DNA from 2 places in the Lactobacillus kullabergensis genome. Region 1 is predicted to be linked to the other one. Evidence: predicted binding sites of a transcription regulator. Region 1 holds the regulator's gene; the other holds the start of a gene.
The links. The regulator NrdR, encoded in region 1, represses ribonucleotide reductase genes. The targets are predictions, from matches to a motif close to ACACNATATATNGTGT.
Positions count from the first base shown of each region.

Region 1 (4,287 bases):
AAACTGGCAATGAATGTAGGAACATGCAGAAAAACAACATATTTTTCCATCGCAGCTACTTGATTCGCCAGTCCTGCCAAAATATATGTCTTACCAACGCCAAAATTTCCAGCTAAATATAAGCCCTTTTGGTGGATATCACGCGAATACTGATATAAAAACTGCTGAATAGCTGTCATTACTTCAACTCTTTCAGATGTCATATCTATCCGACTTAATCGTACATCATGCAATTTTTCAGGTAAATTAATTAAACGCAAGTGCTTTTTGATATTAATTTCCTGGTCATGAATCAGTTTACTATCTTCAGGAACAAATTTAAGGCTAATGGCATTTTTATTCATTATCAAATCTGGATAATATCCCTTAGTCACTGGATCTTTTTTATATTGACTGAGATAAAATTCGAACAGGCTGGGCAGACTTTTATCAATTATACTGTCATTAAGTTGTTCTTGATGTTGTTTAATAAATTGATTTACCTTGGGATCAGCTAATACCTTCTTTTTAATTGAGTCGGTACTTTCTTCTTCCGCATTTTTGGTTTTATCAATAATTTTTTTAATGGGTTGCATATCACTACACCTACTTCATGCCATTCCTATCTTCTAACTTTTTAAAAAATTTTTCCAATTCATTCGAAGAAAGATTAGATTCATTTGAAATAGCTTTTGATTTTCTACTATCCCAATCAATATTTTTTTCGATCTTTTTTTTGTTTCTAGATCGCTGCTTAAATTGATTTAACCTGTTCTCTCGCCTTTGTTCTTGGGTCCTTTTTCTCTTTTCCATGTAATCTAAAGCCTGAGCACCAGTTTTGATTCCATGTTGCAACCAATCATGCAAAATTTTGTTTGCTAATCGAAAAGAAATGTTTGGGCTACTTTTTAAACAAGCATATGTCAGAACATTGAGCAATTCAGCTGATATTCCCTTATCATTATATAAACTGTCTAACACTTGATACTCACTTGCATCAACATAATCATTTCGTTCAGTTTTTAAGTGATACAAAAACTGCGCTGGAGTATCAGTCTGAGCTTTTTGCAATAATTTTTGTTCTTTTTGATTTAATTGGCTATCACTTTTATTAAATTTTTCAGGTATTTTTGCCTTGTCTTGCAAATGCCTGCGAGTATCGCTTCCATGAATGCTGTTTGCAATAGTTTGCTTTATTTCTCTCATATTTAATTGATAGTCACCATGCAAACAAGGTATTGCCTCGTCGACAAATTCCTGTTCTGAAAGCCCATATATACGCATAACAGCTCGAATAGCTTCTTTATTCTGATCAATTTCGCTACCAGCAATTTGATAAATTTCAAATTGCTGTTTCATAAAATCCCAGTCAATATTATCTTGATCATTGACAGTAGCATAATCGCTTGCAGAATAATTATTCTCTCGAGCTGCTTCCTTAACCTCAATTGAAGGATCTATTGCTTCTTGATCGGATAAATGGAAAACATCCATAAAGGAAGCAGAAATATTGGGTGCTCCCTTGATGCCACTTAATTCGCTCCGGTTTTGTTTAGCCTCTCTTGCAAACTCGTGACTTAATTTATTAAAAGCAGTTATACCAACTTTTTCTTTTAATAAACTAGCTAAAAGAGCAGTTGAAAAAAATTCACTGCTTGCTGGAACATTTTTAATTTCGAAACACAAAACATGACCCATGATCTGGTTGTCAAGCAATCTCGTTTGAATCAGACCAACAGCTTCAAGCTTATGCAACGCACCAAATAATTTTTTTATATCACAATCTGTCTGTTCTTGAAGAGTATAAATTCCCTTAGCATCAGAAAGCATTGCCTGTGCATTATAATCTTCATTCAAACTTAAATAGAGTGCTAAAGGAAGAGAGCCAATAAGAGGTTGATATAGTTTAATTAATATGCGCAAATCTTTGGGAAAAATATCCACCCTGTTGGTAATGAAAAAAGGCTGTTTGGGATTATTTGTCTCAAACATAATTAATTACCCTTTTCCCTTTTTGCAATCATATCTTCCATTGTTTTCATGAAGCTAGACATATCTTTAAATTCACGATAAATAGAAGCAAAACGAATATAAGCAACATCATCAATTGTTGCCAGCTCATCCATTACTAGTTGACCAATTTTTTTCGAAGAAATCTCGCTAACCCCCTGTTGTCTGACTTTGTTTTCTACATGATCGACTAGTTCTTCAAATTGTGTACTTGATATCGGCCGTTTTTGACCAGCCGCCATCACACCATGTAAAATTTTTTTACGATTAAAAGGTTCGCGAGTACCATCATTCTTAATCACTAGTAAAGGAGTAGTTTCAACTCGTTCAAATGTGGTAAAACGAAAGCCGCAGTTTTCGCATTCACGCCGACGTCTGATTGCGCGATTTTCATCACTGGGTCGTGAATCAATGACTTTTGAAGCATTTTTATGACAATTAGGACATTCCATATAAGTCCTCCCCTTTTATGTTAAGAAGCAATTTTTCTAATTTCGATTTCAAATCTTGTTTTGTACCAGTATTATTAATTACAAAATCAGCCAATTTTTCTTTCTGGGACAAAGGCATTTGACTGCGAATACGCTTCAAGGCAGCACGCTCACTCAAATGATCCCTTAACATTAGCCTTTTCATTTGCAGTGATTCCGGTATTGCAATTAATAAGGTAAAATCGCAATATTTTTGACCATTTGATTCAAACAAAACCGGTGCATCCACAACAACCAAAGAATTTTTGTTCATGTTGTTTAGCGCAATTTTAGCTTGTATTTCTTGAAAAATCAATGGATGGGTAATTCCATTTAAAGTTTCAAGTTGTTTTTTATCGTTAAAAACAATCTGTCCTAACTCTGAACGATTAATTGATCTATCTGACTTAAGAATGCTTGTACCAAAATGTTTTAAAACCAGTTCATAGCCCTTTTCGTCCCTATTTAAAATATCGTGAGCAATTTGATCGCAGTCTATAACCGGTATTTGTTTATCTCTAAAAAAAACATCTGCAGTACTTTTACCACTTGCTATCCCACCGGTTAAGCCTAAAATCTTTGTCATTTATAAATCACCTGACACTTAGGGCAAAAAGTAGTTCCTCGTCCATTTACCTTAATTTTCTCAAGAGGTGTGCCACAACGCACACAAGGCTCGCCTTTATGTCCATATACTTGCAACATTTTTTGAAAACCTCCTGTCTTCCCGTTCGCATCCAGATAGGTATGAACTGTAGTACCTCTTTCAGCAATTGCCAATTCTATTAACGAATTAATATTGTCGTGCAATTGCGCTATCTTTTCTGCTGGAATGGCATTGGCTTGACTTAACGGGTGAATTTTTGTTTCCCACAAAACCTCGTCAACGTAGATATTGCCCAAACCTGCAACAATAGATTGGTCAAGGAGTGTGTTTTTAATATTTTTCTTTTTACGCGCTAAACCATTTTGTAGATACGAAACGGTAAAAGCTGCTGAATTAGGTTCAACACCTAATTTGCCAATACCAGTTTTTTCCCTTTCAGTCCCCGTCTTAATCAGCTGCATTCGGCCAAACTTACGCACATCATTATAGCGCAATGCTGAATTATCTTTAAAAACAATTTGCACGTGGTCGTGTTTGTCCTTTTTAGTATTTATTTTGACTAAACGATATTTACCTTCCATGCGTAAATGAGACACTATTGTTAAATTGTCACTGAGACGAATAAGCAAATATTTAGCGTAACGATCTATATTTTCTATCTTTTTTCCAGTTAGCTGTTTTGCAAATTCTTTAGCATCTCCTGTGATAATCTTGGGGTACCATACAGTTACTTCTTTTATTGTTTTTCCTTTGATAAGAGGAAGAAGTGTTCGCCTAACAGTTTCAACTTCCGGCATTTCAGGCATTAAAATTACTCCTTACTTCGCATCAAACCAGTTGTGGCCATATCCAGAGTCAGCTACAAGAGGTATATCAAGTCTTACAGCGGATTGCATAACTTCAGGCACAATTTTTTTGATTGTTTCTAATTCATCTTTTGGTACATCAAAAATCAATTCATCATGAACCTGGACTACCATTTTTGTCTTGAGATGCATGTCATCCAATTTTTTCTGCATGTTAATCATTGCTATTTTAATAATATCTGCAGCTGAACCTTGAATAGGGGAATTGATGGCTGTTCTTTCTGCAAAAGAACGAACATTGTAATTTTTGGCATGAATATCTGGTAAATAACGTCTTCTATGCATAATTGTTTCCGCATAGCCTTTTTCACGTGCCACTTGCACAGCTTTATTCATATATTCTTTAACTTGCGGA
Region 1 is NZ_CP029477.1:1,299,373-1,303,659, forward strand. It holds gene dnaI (primosomal protein DnaI) at 1-575, opposite strand, end outside; gene DKL58_RS06145 (DnaD domain protein) at 586-1,971, opposite strand; gene nrdR (transcriptional regulator NrdR) at 1,974-2,441, opposite strand; gene coaE (dephospho-CoA kinase) at 2,428-3,045, opposite strand; gene mutM (DNA-formamidopyrimidine glycosylase) at 3,042-3,872, opposite strand; gene polA (DNA polymerase I) at 3,885-4,287, opposite strand, start outside.

Region 2 (4,287 bases), 790 kb from region 1:
GCCATTTTTTGCGCAGTGTGATGGCGTCCACCGTCAAAAACATAAATGTCTTCACTAGGATTTTGGGCATTCAACAAGCCCTCAATAATTGCAGAGCCAATTTTACCAGCTCCAATAAAGCCAATTTTCATCAACAAGCACCTTTTAAAAATCTGTTTGATCTGGATCATTTGCTACTTGAGCTGCTCCATGCAAACCATCAAGTTTTGCCATATCAGCCTCAGTAATAGTAAAGTCAAAGACCCGCAAATTAGCTTCAAGGCGCTCGCGATGAACTGATTTTGGTAGTGGAACGAAACCATGTTGCAACGACCAGCGTAATAAAACTTGTGCTGGACTCTTATCATAATGCTGCGCAATAGAAACTACCGTGTCATTAGCAAACAAACCACCTCTACCTAGTGGTGAATATGCTTCGCTCAGAATACCAAGTTCTTTATTATAAGCCGTCACGTCTTCTTCCATATCACTAGGGTTAAGATAAATTTGATTAACGGCAGGACGAATCTTAGCAGTTTTCAGAAGTTCATCTAAGTGCTTACGCCTAAAGTTAGAAACGCCAATTGCGCGAATTTTTCCTGCTTGAACTGCCTCTTCCATTGCCTGCCAGCTTTCCGCATTCAATTCAGCCCAGTGATCACGCACCGGAGCCGGATTAGGCCAATGGATTAAGTACAAATCAAGATAATCTAAATCCAGTTTAGTTAAACTTTCATCAATTGCTGCTTTAGTTTTCTGGTAACCGTGATGATCATTCCACAACTTAGTCGTCACAAATAAGTCACGCCTGTTAACTCCACTTCGTTTAATGCCCCGGCCAATGCTTTCCTCATTGCCGTAGGCAGCAGCAGTATCAATTAAACGATAACCGAGACTCAGCGCATCCTCAACGGTTTTTTGAGCAACTTCACCATCAGGAGTTTGCCAAGTTCCCAGTCCGATAGCTGGAATTTTGACGCCATTATTTAATTCATAAGTGTCATTTAAAGATTGAATTTTGCTAGTCATAATTTTTCACCTCTCACCACTATTATACCGAACTGAGCTATACTTCTACAGCAAAAGATAGCAATTATTGCGGCTGTTTTTGAAAGTCGCTTTTGAGTAAAGTTACAAATTGCGGATAAGTAGTTACTTCATACAGCGGATGCAGATTCATCTTATTCTTGCGCCTGCGATGGTTATACCAAATACTGTCAAAACCATAGTTTTCTGCTCCTAATATGTCTGACTGCAGTCCGTCACCAAAAAAGACAGTATCTGCTGGACCAATATTAGTATGAGCAAAAAAGTAATCAAAAATACGGGTATCAGGCTTAGAAAAACCAGCTTCTTCAGATGTCACAATTAAAGAAAAATAATCCTTAATCCCCGCTAATTCCAAGCGATGCCTTTGCATGAAGGTCTCACCGTTGCTTAAAACCGTTAAGCAATAATTTTGTTTACGGGCATACCGCAAAGTATCCATAACTCCCGGCAGCAACTTGTACGACTCACCAAAATAAGAACGATATTCATTCATTATTGTTAAGCCATCAACTGCAATGCCCAAATTTTCTTTAATAAAATTGGTAAAAGCCATTCTACTCAGCTGATCATAATTGATCTTGCCTTGTTCCAGCTTACGCCACAGTCCTTGATTATATGCATGGTAATCACGTTGCATCTCATCAGTTAACTGCCAATGATGTGCTTTAAAGAGACTATGCAAAGCAAAGCTTTCCGTGGTAGCAAAGTCAATCAAAGTATCATCAACATCAAAAATTATTTGTTTATAACGCAAGCAATTTCTTCCTCTCCAAATATTCCTAAGAATATAATGCGTATTCACTAAAAATAGTGTGGAGATTCATTATAACAATATTTCACTGATAAAGGACATAATTAACTATTTTTAAATTTTGCTTACATTGCTACTGCTATTTCACAAAATAAGATATAATATCCTTTAATTTAAGCAAAAGGGGTGATTGGGCATGTTTACATTATTAGTGATTTTGTTTCTCATTTGGCTTTTGGTCAAAATGGGAATTGGGATTGTCAAAATCCTATTTTTCCTTTTAGCTTGTGCTCTTGCTTTCTTTTTCTTAATTCACTTATTCATTCCTGCAATTATTTTTCTGGGCTTAATCTTCCTTTTCTTCGCAGCAGTCAGGCATTAGTTTTACTTTAAAAAAATAAAGATATATTCAAGCATAATAAGTATTAGATTCAACTTATTGTGCTTTTTTCTTGCTTTGAATTCTATATATTTTTTTATTAGTCCCAATAACCTACTCGGACATCAAGTTAAGACTTTTGTTCGTGTTTAGATGCAATCTTTGCTCTAGAAAATACAAGATATTGTGGTATAGTTCTAATTGTAGCCATAGATGATGTGTCTGTGGAACAATTTATCAATTTTAAGGAGTAACTTTGAACATGAAAAATACGAGCATAACCTTAGATCAGGGTTACATTGATCAAGTGAAACAAAATGTCACTCCCCATTGGGGAGAGCTTGGCTGGGTTACTTATAAAAGGACCTATGCCAGATGGCTTCCTGAAAAAAATCGTTCCGAAAATTGGGACGAAACGGTTAAACGCGTAATCGAGGGCAACATTAATTTGGATCCCCGTCTCAAAGATTCTCCTGCAACAGAAGTAGTTGATGAACTAACAAACGAGGCTAAGGATTTATTTAAACTGGTTTACGGTTTAGGTGCAACACCTTCTGGAAGAAACCTGTGGGTTTCTGGTACAGACTACCAAAAGCGCAATGGTGACTCTCTGAATAATTGCTGGTTCATTGCTATTCGGCCGCAAAAATATGGTGACAGTCATATAGTGCCAGATTATTTAGGCCAAGAACAAGAAGCCGTTTCAATGCCCTTTTCATTTCTTTTTGACCAATTAATGAAAGGCGGCGGCGTTGGCTTTTCTGTTGTGAAAGACAATATTAAAAAGATTCCTGCAGTTGATAATAAAATCGACTTGGCAGTCGTAATTGACAAAAAGAGTGCTTCATACGCAGATTCAGTTAAGTTGGGTGCGACTGACAAAGCTGAATGGGCTAAGCAAAATGAAGATAAGTCAGATTATATTTATTACAACTTGCCTGATACCCGCGAGGGCTGGATTTTAGCAAACGCTCGTCTAATTGATATGCACTTTAATCAAACCAATTCTGAAAATAAGACCAAACTGGTACTCGATATCAGCAGAATTCGTCCTTACGGAGCTAAAATTCACGGTTTTGGCGGCACTGCTTCTGGACCAATGCCATTGGTGGAAATGCTTTTTGATATTAACAACATCATTAATAACCGTGTTAACAGCAACTTAACCTCTGTTGATTGTACTGATATCTGCAATTTGATTGGTAAAACTGTTGTTGCCGGCAATGTCAGAAGGTCAGCAGAGCTCGCTTTAGGTACGAATACTGACCAAGACTTTATCACGATGAAACAAGATAAAGATAAACTCTACCACCACCGCTGGGCCTCAAATAACAGTGTAGCTATTGACTCTAACTTTAATGAATACGAACCAATCGCAAACGGTATCAGGGAAAACGGTGAACCCGGAATAGTTAACCTTGACTTATCTCGTAATTATGGCCGGATTATTGACGGCTATCAAAAAGATATTGATGGTGACGTTGAAGGTACTAACCCTTGCGGAGAAATTTCCTTGGGTAATGGTGAACCATGCAACCTGTTTGAAGTATTTCCATATATTGCAGAACAAGAAAATTGGGATCTGAAAGACGTTTTCAGATTAGCAACTCGTTTCGCTAAGCGGGTAACCTTCAGTGACTATGACTGGGAAATTTCCCGTAACATCATTTATAAGAACCGGAGAATTGGTGTTTCCATGTCAGGTATCCAAGACTGGCTGTTAAACGATTTGGGTCACCGCGTTGTTACCGGCTTTGAAGACAGTATTGATGAAGAAACTGGTGCAAAAATCAAGAAACCAATTTACGATCCTCAAGGAATTAAAATGGTTACTGAAGCTTACCAAGCCGTCATCGATGCTGATAAAGAATACAGTAAGACTTTGAATTGTAATGAATCAATAAAGCACACAACTGTTAAGCCTTCAGGTACTGTTGCCAAACTGGCTGGAGCTTCTGAGGGAATGCACTTCCACTATGCCGGTTACCTCATTCAAAGAATCAGATTCCAAGCTTCTGATCCGCTGCTCAAAGCACTTGACGCTTGCGGTTACTATTCAGAACCAGATATATACTCACCAAACACGACTTGTGTTGAATTTCCATTACGTGCTGCTCACGCTGATAGT
Region 2 is NZ_CP029477.1:73,652-77,938, reverse strand. It holds gene proC (pyrroline-5-carboxylate reductase) at 1-131, opposite strand, end outside; gene DKL58_RS00375 (aldo/keto reductase) at 145-1,008, opposite strand; gene DKL58_RS00370 (YjjG family noncanonical pyrimidine nucleotidase) at 1,073-1,783, opposite strand; gene nrdJ (ribonucleoside-triphosphate reductase, adenosylcobalamin-dependent) at 2,422-4,287, shown strand, end outside.
Region 2: nrdJ (ribonucleoside-triphosphate reductase, adenosylcobalamin-dependent) is a predicted target of NrdR. The motif match lies at 2,334-2,349, and genes of this name have one in related genera.